Linked DNA regions of Pelagicoccus sp. SDUM812003. The protein of the gene in region 1 interacts with the protein of each later gene in a pairwise test. Links are inferred from orthologs where the notes say so. Each region holds a gene or a part of one and is shown on either strand. Other genes may lie near its edges. The genes, in order: QEH54_RS17515 and QEH54_RS08985.

Region 1 (6,651 bases):
CTCAACGCGGTGAAGTCTATTCACTACAAGGGCGTGCTGGTTTATGGAAACGGGCAGTCGGGCACGATCGAGTCGATCTTCATGAAACCGAATTATCACCAGGCCATATCGGTGATTGGGAACCAGAAGGAGACCTCCACGCTCAATCGTACGGAAGCATGGCAGAAGGTGGAACGTGTGGACCAGCCGGGATCCTGGACTCTCAACATCTACCAGCTGCAGGAGCTTCGGGCCATGCAGGCGACGGTGGCGGATACACTGAGTTTTTTGAATACGCCGCCGGTGCGCAACGGACGTATTGAATATCTTGGCACGGAGACCATCGATGGTCGCGAGCTGGTGGTGCTGTACTATGCCCACGGACGCAGTCGCGGCTTCCATCGTTACATCGACAGGGAGACGGGCGAAGTGGTTCACATGATCAATCAGAACGGCGCGATCATGACCACCAGCGGTGAGCAGTGGGTGGACGGAGTTCGCTTCCCGGAAAAGCTGGTGGCCAAGTTCATCACTCAATTCGGAGTGCAGACCATCGAGATCACCTACACATCCATCGACATCAACGAAAGCTTCGATACGGATCGCTTCAACGTGCCAGTGCTGACCGAGTAGCGCTCCCGAGCCCAGTCTCCAATTTTTTCAGGCGCCTTCGCGAGTAGCGAGGCGCCAAAATTGTCTTTGCCAAGCGAGCTGCGCCCTTGCAAAAGTGAGGCCATGGCAGACTTGGCCTACAAATCACGAACCTTCTGGGGAAAGCTCGAAGCGTTTTGCGAAACCTCTTCCGTTCCGAAAAGCATCGTCGACGCTGTTTCATCGGTGCTGGACGACGTGCGCGTCAAGGGCGATGCCGGCGTCGCAGAAGCGCTCGGCCGCATCGATGGCGTTTCCCTAAAGAGCGAACAGTTTCCAATCAGCCGCGCTGAAATGAAGGCGGCGGTGAAGCGTTTGCCTAAAAGCGACGTCGATGCGATCAAGCATAGCGTCGCTTCCGTGACCGAGTTTCATCGCCACGCGCTGCCCAAGTCCTGGACCGCGAAAAACGCCCACGGAGCGACGATCGGCGAGCGCTTTTATCCGCTTGGTCGAGTCGGGCTCTACATCCCGCGCGATCTTGTATCCACGGTGGTGATGACAGCTTCCCTCGCTAAACTGGCCGGGGTGAAGGAGATCGTGGCGTTCACGCCCTGCAATTCAGAAGGAAAGGTAAACGACGGCTGCTTGGCTGCGATGTATCTCTCCGGTGTGACGGAAGCCTATCGCTTTGGCGGAATCATGGCGGTGGGAGCGATGGCTTACGGAACGGAAACGATCAAGCCGGCGCTAAAGGTCTACGGTCCGGGCAACGCCTTTGTGGTGGAAGCTAAACGACAGGTTTATGGTACGATCGGAGTTGATCTTTTGCCCGGCCCCAGCGAGCTGCTGGTGATCGCGGACGATCATGCCGATCCCGAATTCGTCGCCGCGGACCTGCTCGCTCAAGCGGAGCACGGCTCCGGCCGCGAAAAGATCTTTCTGGTCAGTCTTTCCAAGGATAAGACGAAAGCGATCCGAGCCGCCATGCGCGAGCAGATGAAAACCCTTTCGCGTAAGGACGCCATCAAGGCGGTTCTCAAGGACGGGTTGATGTCTGTGATCGTGGATACGTACGAAGACGCGGCGAAGGTCGCGAACTACGTCGCCCCCGAGCACATGGAGCTGGAAGTCGATCCAAAGCAATTCTCCAAGCTGATAAAATCCATAACGACTGCAGGAGCCATCATGCAAGGCGGCTGGTCTGCCACGGCTTTGGGAGACTTCGTGGCAGGGCCCAGTCACGAGCTGCCGACCGGTCGCTCCGGCCAGTGCTACAGCGGGTTGCAGATCAGCGATTTCATGCGTCGGTCGAGCTTGGTGAAGTACAGCAAGGCGGCTCTTGGAAAGGCGGCTTCCGCCGTTGAGGCTTTTGCTCGTATGGAAGGTTTGGATGCGCACGGACGTTCCGTCTCGGTACGCTTAGAAAGGCGCTCATGAGCGCTTTGAATTCGCCTTCTGAATACGCGTTGTCGCATGTTCGCAAGCTGCACGCCTATACGCCCGGATTTCAACCGAAAGGAACGGGTTGGGTTAAGCTGAATACAAACGAGAACCCTTATCCACCTAGTCCGATGGTGGACGAAGCCTTGAAAGAGGCAATGGGAGATGCTCTGCGTTTGTATCCAGATCCTCGCAGCATGGCGCTTCGCGAAGCGGCAGCAAACTTGCACGGGCTTTCTCCTGATCAGTTGATTTTTGGAAATGGGTCGGACGACTTGCTAAACCTCCTCGTGCGAGCGTTCGCCTGCGAGAAAGCCGCCGGCTATCTGATGCCGAGCTACAGTTTGTATCCAGTTCTTTGTGGCATTCAAAACTCCGGCGTGGTGGAGCTCCCGTTCGATCGCAGCATGGAGTTGCCGATCGATGAGCTGATCGAGCTCGATGCGCGTATCCTGTTTATCACTTCGCCCAACGCTCCGACTGGTGTCGGCTTTTCCAACGAGGAGCTGGCCAAAGTGATCGAAGGCTTCGATGGCATAGTGGTGGTGGACGAAGCGTATGCGGATTTCGCGAAGGAGACTGCCGTGGATCTGCTTTCGCGCTTCCCGAATCTCGTGGTCACGCGCACCTTCTCCAAATCCTACGGATTGGCGGGCTTGCGACTAGGCTACGCCATGGCGGATCCTTCGGTTGTCGATATACTCGATCGCGTCCGAGATAGCTACAACGTCAATCGACTCACTCAGGCTGGCGGCCTGGCGGCCCTTCGAGACCAGAGCTACCTGAAGGCGGTGGTGGGAAAGGTGAAGCGCACCCGCGACTTCTACCGAGCGGAGTGGGAAGCATTGGGCTGGTTTTGCTATCCGTCCCAATCCAACTTCCTGTTCGTCGAGCCACGGAACGCCTCTGGGGAAACGGGTCCGGAAGTGGCGCAAGGGCTTTTTGAATACTTCAAGCAGCGCAAGATACTGGTGCGGTATTTCCCGTCCAGCCCCTTGACTGCGTCGTTCCTGCGTATCAGTGTGGGCGACGAAGATCAGATGCTCCACGTGAGCGAAACGATATCGAAATGGCTGAAGAACGCATAGCATCCCTCGAGCGCAATACGAAGGAAACCCGTATCGCGGCAGAGCTGAACGTCGACGGAAAGGGCAGAGCGGACATCGCGACTGGCATCCCTTTCTTCGACCACATGCTTACCTTGTTCGCGGGCCATGGACTGTTCGACCTCACGGTGAAGGCGGACGGAGACATCGAGGTCGACTACCACCACACCGTGGAGGATGTTGGCATCGTTTTAGGCGAGCTCTTCAAGAAGGCGCTTGGCGACAAGTCGGGCATCACGCGCTATGGTTTTTTCATCCTGCCCATGGACGAGTGCCTCACCCGGGTGGCCATCGATTTGGGCAACCGGCCCTACCTGGCCTACAAGGTGTCCGCTCCGACAAGCTACGTGCGCGATTTCAACATCATCCTGATCAAGGAATTCTGCCGAGGCTTTTCCAACAGTCTGGGAGCGAACCTGCACATCGAGTTGGAGTATGGCGAAGAGCCGCACCACATCGTGGAGAGCATCTTCAAGTGCATGGCGCGAGCGATCGATGCCGCCTCGCGTATCGATCCGCGCATGGAAGGACGGCTTCCTTCGACCAAGGGCATGCTTTAGAGCGTTCCCGAACTCTGATTAACTCCTAAGACTTTTCGAGATGAGCAAAGACATTGCTGTCATCAACTACGGCATGGGAAATCTGCGCAGCGTGGAAAACGCCTTGCTGAAGATCGGCGCCCAGCCGCGTATCGTGACTCGTCCAGAGCAAGTCGGAGAAGCGAGCGGGCTTATCTTGCCGGGCGTGGGCGCGCTGCGCGACTGCGTTGACGGCCTCAAGACCGCGGCCTTCGACGACTTCATCCGTGGCTGGGTCAAGGAGCAGCGTCCCTTCATGGGCGTTTGTCTCGGTCTCCAGGCTCTGTTCGAGCATTCGGAAGAAGACGATGTGACGGGGCTTGGCGTCCTGCCAGGAAAGGTTGTGCGCTTCAAGTCGCGTCCAGGATTTAAAATCCCGCACATGGGCTGGAATTTCGCGAAGCTGCAGCAGGAAGGCTCCCCGTACTGGGAGGAGCTCGATCCCGAAACGGACCGCTTCTACTTCGTGCACAGCTACCATATCCTGCCGGAAGATCCATCTATCACCTTGACCACCACCGACTACGATGGCGTCTTCACCAGCTCCGTAGCGGTCGGCTCCCTGCTCGCCAGTCAGTTTCACCCCGAAAAGAGCCAGCGGAATGGGCTGCAGCTCTACGCGAACTTCGTGGCTTCGTGTGATTAGGCCAACTGAAAACAGCGAACAGAAAAGCTAATAGTTACGAAGTCGGTAGCAGATACTTTACATGACCCGCATGTCGGGGTAATTAGTTGGTCTTCTTTGAATTAGGATTTCCTGATTCGCCGCCAACGCCTAACTTGCAACTCCGAGTTTCCTGACAATGAGCAAAGAAGCCATTCTCAAAATAGACGATCAAGAGCTGTCCTTTCCGATCATCGAGGGCACTGAAAAAGAGCGAGCGGTCGACCTGCGTACCCTGCGTGCGAAGAGCGGCGGCTACATTACTTACGACGAGGGCTTCGGCAACACAGGGTCGTGCCAGAGCGAGATCACCTTTATCGACGGGGAAAAAGGCATCCTTCGCTACCGCGGCTACCCGATCGAGCAGCTGGCGGAGAAGTCTGACTTCATCGAGAGCGCCTATTTGATCATCAACGGAGAGCTGCCCACCAAGAAGCAGCGGGCCCACTTCTCGAACCTCATTTCAGAAAACGCGGCGATCGACGAGCGCATGCACCGCATTTTCGAAGGCTACCCGCGCTCCGCGAATCCCATGTCGATCCTGGCGGCCATGATGAATTCGCTGGCTTGCTTCTATCCGCATCTGGCCACCAACGATCGCGCCACGGACTTGGAAAATTTCGAGAAGGCGGCGGCCTTCGCCATTTCCAAGGTGCGCACCATCACTGCGGCGGTTTATCGCGTGAGCCAAGGTCTGCCGATCATGTATCCGAAAAAGAACATCGGCTACTGCGACAACTTTTTGCACATGATGTTCTCCGAGCCGTACGACGAGTATCCTCGCGATACCATCCAGGCGTCCGCTCTGAATCTCATTTTGCTCCTGCATGCGGACCACGAGCAGAATTGCTCTACCTCCACCGTGCGCATGGTGGGCTCCGGGGGAGCGAATCTCTTCGCTTCCATCTCCGCAGGCGTATCCGCTCTTTGGGGACCTTTGCACGGCGGAGCGAATCTCGCGGTCATCCAGATGCTGGAAGCCATTCATGCGGAAGGCGACGACGGCAGCAAGTTCATCGAGGAGGCCAAGAGCGGCAAAAGCAATCGCCGCCTGATGGGTTTCGGTCACCGCGTCTACAAGAACTTCGATCCACGCGCCAAGATCATCGGCAAGGCCTGCGATCAGCTGCTGAACAAGCTCGGCATCAGCGATCCCTGTTTGGACATCGCTCGCAAGCTCGAGCAAGCTGCGCTGGCTGACGATTACTTCATCTCTCGCAACCTCTATCCGAACGTCGACTTCTACAGCGGCATCATCATGCGAGCCCTCGGCATTCCGGTGGAAATGTTCACCGTGATGTTCGCCATCGGCCGCATGCCAGGCTGGGTGGCCAACTGGATGGAGGTTTCCAGCAACCCGAAAGGACGAATCAGCCGCCCCCGCCAGGTCTATCAAGGCCCGGCCGTTCGCGACTACGTGCCGATCGCGGATCGCGGCTAAGCGAAAGCTCGGTAAAAGGCGAATTTCAGGAAAGGCGGCTCTCGGCAGGGAGTCGCCTTTTTTTGGACTGAAGGCGTTGGCGCTAGTTGCTCAGTCCTTCTTCACGTGGTGCTCGTGCAGCAGGCCTTCGAAGCTAAGTCCGGTTAGGCCCTTCAAGCCATTTATCAACCGCCAAAGGGCGTAGATGAGAATCGCCATGGTTGGCGCTGTGATGACCAGCCAGGAAACCCAGGTCAGGGTGGCGATCTCCTGATTGAACTGCTCGGTGCCGCCAGGGCTTTTTACGATCATGGAAGCGAGGATGAAGTTGAGCAGAGCGCTTATCAGAAAACTGAATACAAGCAGCCAATTCGCCACTTTGAAATGTCCCTCTAGAGTGGAGCGCTTTTCGTCGGTGTCGATATGGCTGCGAATCTTGTCGATGTCGAAAATGGCTTCGTTGAAGAGGAAGGTTTTCAGCAGCGAGTTTTTGCGATTCGCTGTCGCGAGGACTAGCACGCCGATCATGAGCGGCATGGCGGTCTCCTTGATCACCACCCACTTCGGTTCCGCGGCCATCAGGCCGATCCCGCCGGTGAGCAGGATGTTGAGGAATCCGAAGATGGAGATGATGTTGTAGTTTCGTCGCTTCGCGAAGTCGTAGAAAAAGTAGCCGATCGGGAAGGCCAGGGCCACGACCAGACCAAGTACCGGGCCGAGACGATCCTCGCTGCTCAGGTTCTTCAAGCAGAGAATCGGCAGCACGAGGTTGCAGACGATGTTGGCGAGAAAGTTCTCGTTCTTCGGTATTTGCTTGGTGGTGCTGGCGGGTGCGTCGTCGCTCATTCTCTTTGAAGCTTTGGTTGCGTC
Region 2 (7,196 bases), on another replicon or contig:
GATCTCGATGTGTTCCGTGAGGCTGGGGAAGTAGTCGAGCACTAGAGTGTCGGCGTCCGCGTCGCCCTTGCGCAAGGCTTGAGTGACCGTGCGGAAGCCGAAGTTTCCATTTCGGGCCACCCGGGAGATCTCGTCCTTTATGGCGTTGTCCGCTCGAATGAGAATGCTCTGGTTTTCCGTGCGGGCGCTTTGTCCGCGCAAGGAGATTTCGGTGGTCGGTCGCAGGCGGTCGAAGTGCTCCTTGGGCTTGTTGTCCAGCTGGCGGTAGACTTTGTCGAGGTTCGAGAAGAACACCAGACGCTGATCGCGGAGCTCGGCGGTGCGATTCGGATCGTATTGGGGCGCTCGATACACCTCGATGGAAACGACTGGATTGATCACGGGTTGATCGCTGCGGTTGTAGATCTCGAGCACCACGTTGGAGCCGAAGGTCTTGACCGGGTCGAGCAGTACGGCGCCGGAGTGCAGGCCGAAGTTTCCCTCGCCGCGATTGAGTACCACGTAGTGCTCCTTTAGATACATCGAGCAACTGGTGAGCACGCCTGATTGCGGCTCGAGCGAAACGACCGAAAGGTCCTCGCGCACCTGCACCTTGTCTAGGAAGGTTCGTGGCAGGTAGCCTTTCACCAGGCGGAGGTGGTCGAGCTCGGTGACGGTTTTCGGAAGGGTGTAGCGTACCTTGTGCGGGGTCAGGAATACTCTGCCGAAGCGGTCGATGGAAGTGGAGTTGGGTAGCTTTATGCGATTGTCCTGCAAGGCCTGCCAGATCTCGTCCGAGCTGAGCTTCTGGCTTTCCGGAGCGTAGAAAAGCCGGCCTGCGGGGACGCCGGTTTGCACTAGGTTGTGGGCGTAGGCGGAGCAGGGAAACTCGGTGTCGTAGACGAACGCCTCGGCGCTAAGGATGAGCCGGTCCTTGTTGCGACGCGGAGCTTGAGTGGCGTAGATCTCGATGCCGATTCGAGCGAGGGAGCTGCGTTCCGTGAATTGGATCTTCGCCAGTCGAGGCGAGACGAAATCGATTTCGCGAGCGTCTCGTAGTTTGAAAGTGATCGTCAGATCGAGCACCGACGAGCCTTGGCGGGATTTTGCGGTAGTGATGATTCCATCGTCGCTGATCCAGAAAGTTTCCTGCTTCATGAAAGTGGGTTAGGGTGGGTTCGGGAGTGGGTCTAAAAGGATTTTGGTGATTTACAATTGAACCCATTTCTCTAGGACTGCAAGCACAGCCCCGGGGGCAGCGTTCGTTTCCCCTTTATTAATCGATTGATAACAAGTCTCTTATGAAAAAGCTCCTAGCCTTCACCTCTCTGTGCCTCCTTGGCGCGCCGCTCTTTGGCCAATTGGCTGACATGATCGAACTTCCTGAGGGAATGGGGGCGGAGGACCAAATGTCCTACAGCGACGAGGAGCTGCTGAAGACTTGGGGATGGCTTCTGGCCGAGCGCTACAACCTCAAGGCTTTGGAACTCTCGCCGACTGAGATCGATGCGGTGGCGGAAGGAATGATCGACCATGTGCTAGGCGACCAGCCTGCCACGGACATCGGCGAATCGGGTCTGGCGATTCAGGAGTTTTTCGCCAAGCGCGAGCAGCGCTTGATGGAATCCGTGCTGCGCGAAAACCGGGCCAAGGAACAGGCGTTCTTCGATCAGCTGGTGGGATTGTCCGACGTGCAGTCGCTTGTATCCGGCCTGGCCTATCAGATCTTGCGCCCTGGCGACCCTCAAAAGAAGCCCGAGCCCACCGACATGGTGATCGTGCACTACGAAGGGCGGTTTCTGGACAATCAGATTTTCGATTCCACTGCGGGAAGAGATCCGGCAGCCTTCCAGCTCAATCAGGTCATCGATGGTTGGACCCAAGGTCTGCAGCTCATCGGAGAAGGTGGCAAGATCAAGCTCTACGTGCCCGCGAAGCTGGCCTATGGCGACGAGCTTCATGGGTCGGTGCCTCCCGGCTCGACTCTGGTCTTCGAGATCGAACTTTTGAAGGTAGGGCTCCCGGAAGAAGCGGGAGACGTGGATGCTCAGGGAGCTCCTCTGGCGAGCGAGCCGCAGGCCACCACCGCTCCGCAGGAGTAGGCAGGCCGGCTCTGCAGGCGAAGACGGTCGAGATGTGGCAAAGGGGAGTGCGTCGATGAAGCTTGCTCTCGTGACCGAAACGTTTCCCCCCGAAGTCAACGGCGTATCCATGACCTTGGGACGTCTCTGCGAAGGTTTGGCCGCTGAGGGGTGGGAGATCATGGTGGTCCGCCCGGTGCAGGAGCACGAGGAGGTGGATATGCCAAGCGAAGAGAAGCCTTACGAGGAATTCATCGCAGCTGGGGTCCCCCTCCCCGGATACAACGCCCTTCGAATGGGCGAGCCCGCTGGCTTCAGCCTCTATCGCATTTGGAAGCGGTCTCGACCCGATGTGGTACACGTGGCCACGGAAGGCCCGCTCGGCGTGGCGGCCCTGATCGCGGCTCGACTGCTGAAGATCCCGGTAAGCTCCACGTTTCACACCAACTTCGATCAATACAGCGATCACTATCGCATCGGCTTCATCCAGCGTCTCGCCTCGTCCTATCTGCGCTGGGTGCACAATCGCTGCGACGTCACTTTGGCTCCGACGCGCCAAATGGCTGATGAGCTCGCCAAGCTCGGCTACCGCAACACCGGCGTGCTGTCACGTGGAGTGGATACGGAACTGTTTCGCCCTGATCGACGCGATGAGAGTTTGCGACGCGAATGGGGCGTGCCTGAGGATGGAAAGGTGGTGCTCTACGTGGGACGAGTGGCCAAGGAGAAGAACATCGATCTGGCCTTCGCCGCTTTCGAGAGCTTGCGCGAGGACTTTCCCCACGATCGCATGGTGGTGGTAGGCGGCGGCCCGGAGCTGCCTCGCCTGAAGCGCAAGTATCCGGAAGTTCGCTACGCGGGAATGAGGAAAGGGGAGGACTTGGCCAGGCACTACGCCTCGGGCGACCTGTTTCTGTTTCCCAGCGTGACGGAGACCTTCGGAAACGTGGTCACCGAAGCCATGGCTTCCGCTCTGGCGGTCTGCACCTATGACTACGCAGCCGGCCGAGAGTATATCGAATCGGGCCGCAATGGCATGCTCGCTCGATTTGGCGACGCGGAGCATTTCGTCGCCCAAACCCTAGCCCTGCGCTGCCTGCCCGAGCAGGAGCTCGCCTCGGTGAGATCCGCCGCCAGCGAGACGGGAAAGGGCATTAGCTGGAAGCGGGTGGTGGAGAGTTTTCAGCGGTCTTTGCGGGCCGTTGCGAGCGTTCGCTGAGTAGGGAGTTGCAATTTAGCAAGTAAGCCGTTTGAGGAGAAGGGCATGGGCAAGGAACTCGCTATCATCATCAACCCCATCTCGGGGAAACGAGAGAAAGGGGTGGTGCGTCGAGAGCGGGTGGAAGCGTTCTTGGCGAGCCACGGACTCGAAGCCGATGTATGGGAAACGCAATACGCCGGGCACGCACCTGAGCTTACCAAGGCGGCGATCGCAGAGGGCGCCAAGCGCGTGGTTGCGGTAGGAGGCGACGGCACCATCAACGAAGTCGGGCGAGTCGTGGTGGGCACTGGCTGCGAATTTGGATTGGTTCCCATGGGTTCGGGAAATGGTTTGGCTCGCCACCTCGGACTGCCGCTCAACTTTCACAAGGCCCTTCACCTCGCGGCCCTAGGCGCGTCCATCCGCGTGGATACCGGCGAGGCCAACGGTCACCCGTTTTTCAACGTCATGGGCATCGGCTTCGACGCGGAGGTCGGACGCCGTTTCAACGAAACCCAAGCCCGCGGTTTCGTCTCCTATATGAAGGAAGGACTGAGAGCCTTTCGCGACTACCGCTCCTCGCGCTGCGACATCGCCTCAGGCGGTCAGCTGCAAAGCCTGCGGGCCTACATCGTGGCGGTCGCGAATTCCTCGCAATACGGAAGCAACGCCTTCATCGCTCCGGACGCTTCGCTCACCGACGGAAAGCTGAACCTGGTGGCGATCACCGACCCGAACTTTATCAGTTTCTTCGTGCTGATCTGGCGCATGTTTCGCAAGAAACTCTACCTGAGCCCACGCGTCACCCCGATCTGCTCCGACAATTTCGTGCTGACGATGCCGGAGGCGGGATTCTTCCACGTCGATGGGGAAATTTTCGAGTGTCGCGGCGAGATGACCATCAAAGCCTGCCCGAAGTCGCTCAGCATCGTGGCGGTTTCCTGCTGATTTTGGTTGAGTTGGCTGCGGAAATACCCGTAATCCGCGACCGTCCACATCGGCTCGACCTTGGGCTGGTTCTCGCCCGAAAACCATTGTGAATAACTTGAGAGTAACTGAGCGAGCCCCATGGGACTGACACAGTTACGGAGCTGTTACGCCACGTGGCGATCGCTCAGGCTGAAGGCGTTCCTAAGGAACTTTCTTTAGTCTCCATCAGGCGAAAAACGAGGTCGGTCGCCTTTTACATTTTTCTCCGTTCCTGGGCTTGCTTGGTTCCGATTTCGCGTTCTGGGCAAAGGCAGCGGTACGAACACCTATTTGTTTTTGTAAGATAATGATAAACAGCTGCTTAAATGGGTATACGTGTGAACTCGATTTCCTAGAGTTACCTACTGTATAAGGGAAAAGCGCTTAGGTGAGTCGATTTGTAAAAAAAGCCGCTCTTGAAGCGGCCTTGGACTGAGTCCTTTTACGTGTCAATTCAACGAAATCCAACGAATTTCGGTTAGGGAAATAACCTCAGGGATACCGCTAGCGCTTTCTGTTTCCAGCTCGTGCCGAAAGCGGGGAAATAACTTGTGAAGAACGCTGGTTGTTAACCCTGTTTCGAGCTCTCAGGGAATGTCACTATACAGCGCGCTTGCCATCTGAGAGCAGCGCGAGAGGCTCGATCGCATGAAGATAGCGATCGTGGGCTCGGGAGCCATAGGACTATATTACGGAGCGATGCTGCAGCGGGCCGGTCACGAGCTGCATTTCCTTTTCCGCAGCGACTACGAGGCCGCTCGGCGGGATGGGGTGCGCATCGTGACGCCTAGCGAGGAGTTTCAGCTGGAGGTGAACGCCCATCGGGACACTGGCAGCATCGGGATTTGCGATCTCGTGGTGATCGCTCTGAAGGCGACTTCGAACTACGCCCTGGCGGATCTGCTGCCGCCGTTGGTGGGCGAGAAGACGCAGCTGCTGACCTTGCAGAACGGATTGGGAAACGACCGGCTGCTCGGCGAGCTGTTTCCCCGCAATTCGGTCTTCGGAGGCCTTTGCTTCGTGTGCCTCAATCGCATCGCCCCTGCCGCTGCTCAGAATTTCATGCCCGGCTCGGTCAGCATCGGAGCCTACCGGCAACGCGGCGACGGCGAGGTGGAAGCTTTGGGGAAAGCGTTCGAGGCCGCTGGCGTGAAGACGCGGGTGGAGGCCAATCTCGCTTTGGTGCAGTGGAAGAAGCTGGTTTGGAACGTGCCCTTCAACGGTCTCACCGTGGCCGCAGGCGGAGTCACGACCGATGTGATCGTGCAGTCGAAGGAGCTTTTGGAGGAGGCTCGGGCGTTGATGCTGGAGGTCATTTCCGCTGCGGGAGCGCTTGGTTTGGAGATCGATTCGAGCTTCGCCAACAAGCAGATCGACGTGACGATCCCCATGAAAGCCTACAAGCCTTCCAGCATGATCGACTTCGTGGAAGGACGAGCGGTCGAGGTGGAGGCCATTTGGGGCGAGCCCTTGCGGCGCGGCCAGGAGGCGGGCGTTTCGATGCCCAAGCTGGAGCTGCTGCACGGCCTGCTGGCCTGCATTTGCAAGTGAGGCGGCGGATGCGGCCACGATCTGAGCGGGGCCCCGGCAGGCAGAGTCGCCTAGACGTTTAGCGCAGCGGTCAGGTCGATGACATGCCTCGGTACAGATCGACTACGCGTTGGCTCTGCTCGCGGCGGGCGATGTCCAAGGTGGCTTTGGAAATCTTGAACTGCTGAGAGTCGCCCGGCGTGTTGCGGCAGTGCTCGAGCAGCACCGCATAGAGCAGCTTGAAGGCGTCTCGGGGCTGGTGCATCTGGTCCAGCGCGTCGATCAGGTCGTGGCTGTCCACGTCGTCCTCGAAGAGTTCGTCGAGCGGACGGGCCTCGCTCGGGCTGCAGCGCTGGCAGTTTTTGAAGCGCCAGTTGCAGAGGTCGTAGAGGGAGGTGCCGGTCCACTTCAGCGGGTTGACGAGATTCTGCTTATCGAGCCGGGCCTGTCGTTTGAATTCCGAATCTTCGGCCAGGAGCATTTGACTGAGTTCGATGGGGAGCAGCATCTTGATGCCGATGCGTTCCTGCTGAAGAAATTTGTTGTTTAGCATAGGCCAAACCAGCTGCTTGATGCGCTTGGCGTCTCCGCTGACCAGCACCGGCTCGTCGACGCGATCGACCAGAGCGATGAAGCTGGTGTATCCGAAGTCGGCCAAGATGCCCAGCAGCCGGCCGGTCAGGTCGTAGCGGCTGTCCTGGTCGTCCTTTTTCGGGATCGGCTGGGAGGCCAGCTCGTTGTCGCCCATGTCCCAGAGCTGGCGCGTGGCGCTGTCGGGTTCACGAGCCACGGTACGGATCTCCCTCTCGATCTGCTTGCCGCGTTTGCGGTTTCGCCAAGCTCGTTTCAGCCAGAGAAAGCCGAGCAGGATGCCGCCGGCTCCGCCGCCGATGGCCGCTAGGAGCCAACCCCAGTGGGGGGATTCCAGGAAACGCCAGCCGAGGGCTCCGACCACTCCGGCGCCCAGAAGGAGCACGGTGACAAAGCTGTGCCCTCCGCGGTCCAGACCCGAGCCCACCCGCAGCAAGCGGAGCAGGCTGCTCCAGCGGTCCAGCGCTCTGCCATGCTGAGGCTGATCGTAGAGCAGCGCCAGGGTCGCTAGATCGATCTTTCGCTGGGGCGTCATCTTCTTGATGGCCTTCTTGCGGCGCTTCAGCTCGGCCTTGTCCTTTGATGCGAGAATGCTGTCGATCAAGCGGGTGACGGAGAGCGAGAGGATGGCGTCCTGATGGTCGGAGAGGCGGATTTCGGCTAGCGTCTTTTCGCCCGGTCCCGTCTTCAGGTTGCTTGCCAACCGGTCGAGCATGGGATTGAGCTCGTCGTAGGCGACCACCCAAACCTTGTCGGACTCGCGGCCCTCGTTGAAGGCGGCCAGCCTTTGCTGGATCATCAGACGCATGGCGGTTTTTCCGCTGCCTTTTTCGCCGAACACGATG

What was found.
Region 2: the proteins of QEH54_RS17515 (region 1) and QEH54_RS08985 interact in binary tests that used the Escherichia coli proteins (3 or more experiments, as listed by UniProt). The link is inferred for Pelagicoccus sp. SDUM812003 from one-to-one orthologs.

Annotation. Positions count from the first base shown.
Region 1 is NZ_JARXHY010000014.1:105,054-111,704, reverse strand. The notes cover bases 3,751-6,651. They hold QEH54_RS17515 (citrate synthase), read left to right. Parts: upstream 3,751-4,500; coding sequence 4,501-5,802; downstream 5,803-6,651. Other genes in these bases: QEH54_RS17510 (VC0807 family protein), read right to left, coding at 5,893-6,627; hisH (imidazole glycerol phosphate synthase subunit HisH), read left to right, coding at 3,751-4,343. Outside these bases: QEH54_RS17540 (hypothetical protein), read left to right, coding at 1-612; hisD (histidinol dehydrogenase), read left to right, coding at 715-2,010; hisC (histidinol-phosphate transaminase), read left to right, coding at 2,007-3,101; imidazoleglycerol-phosphate dehydratase HisB, read left to right, coding at 3,083-3,679; more of hisH, read left to right, coding at 3,720-3,750.
Region 2 is NZ_JARXHY010000005.1:126,091-133,286, reverse strand. What follows is about bases 2,392-5,266. They hold QEH54_RS08985 (diacylglycerol kinase family lipid kinase), read left to right. Parts: upstream 2,392-3,324; coding sequence 3,325-4,209; downstream 4,210-5,266. Other genes in these bases: QEH54_RS08980 (2-dehydropantoate 2-reductase), read left to right, coding at 4,879-5,266; QEH54_RS08990 (glycosyltransferase family 1 protein), read left to right, coding at 2,392-3,279. Also shown: QEH54_RS09000 (LOG family protein), read right to left, coding at 1-1,137; QEH54_RS08995 (FKBP-type peptidyl-prolyl cis-trans isomerase), read left to right, coding at 1,281-2,081; more of QEH54_RS08990, read left to right, coding at 2,137-2,391; more of QEH54_RS08980, read left to right, coding at 5,267-5,781; QEH54_RS08975 (hypothetical protein), read right to left, coding at 5,852-7,196. UniProt on the Escherichia coli protein: In vitro phosphorylates phosphatidylglycerol but not diacylglycerol; the in vivo substrate is unknown.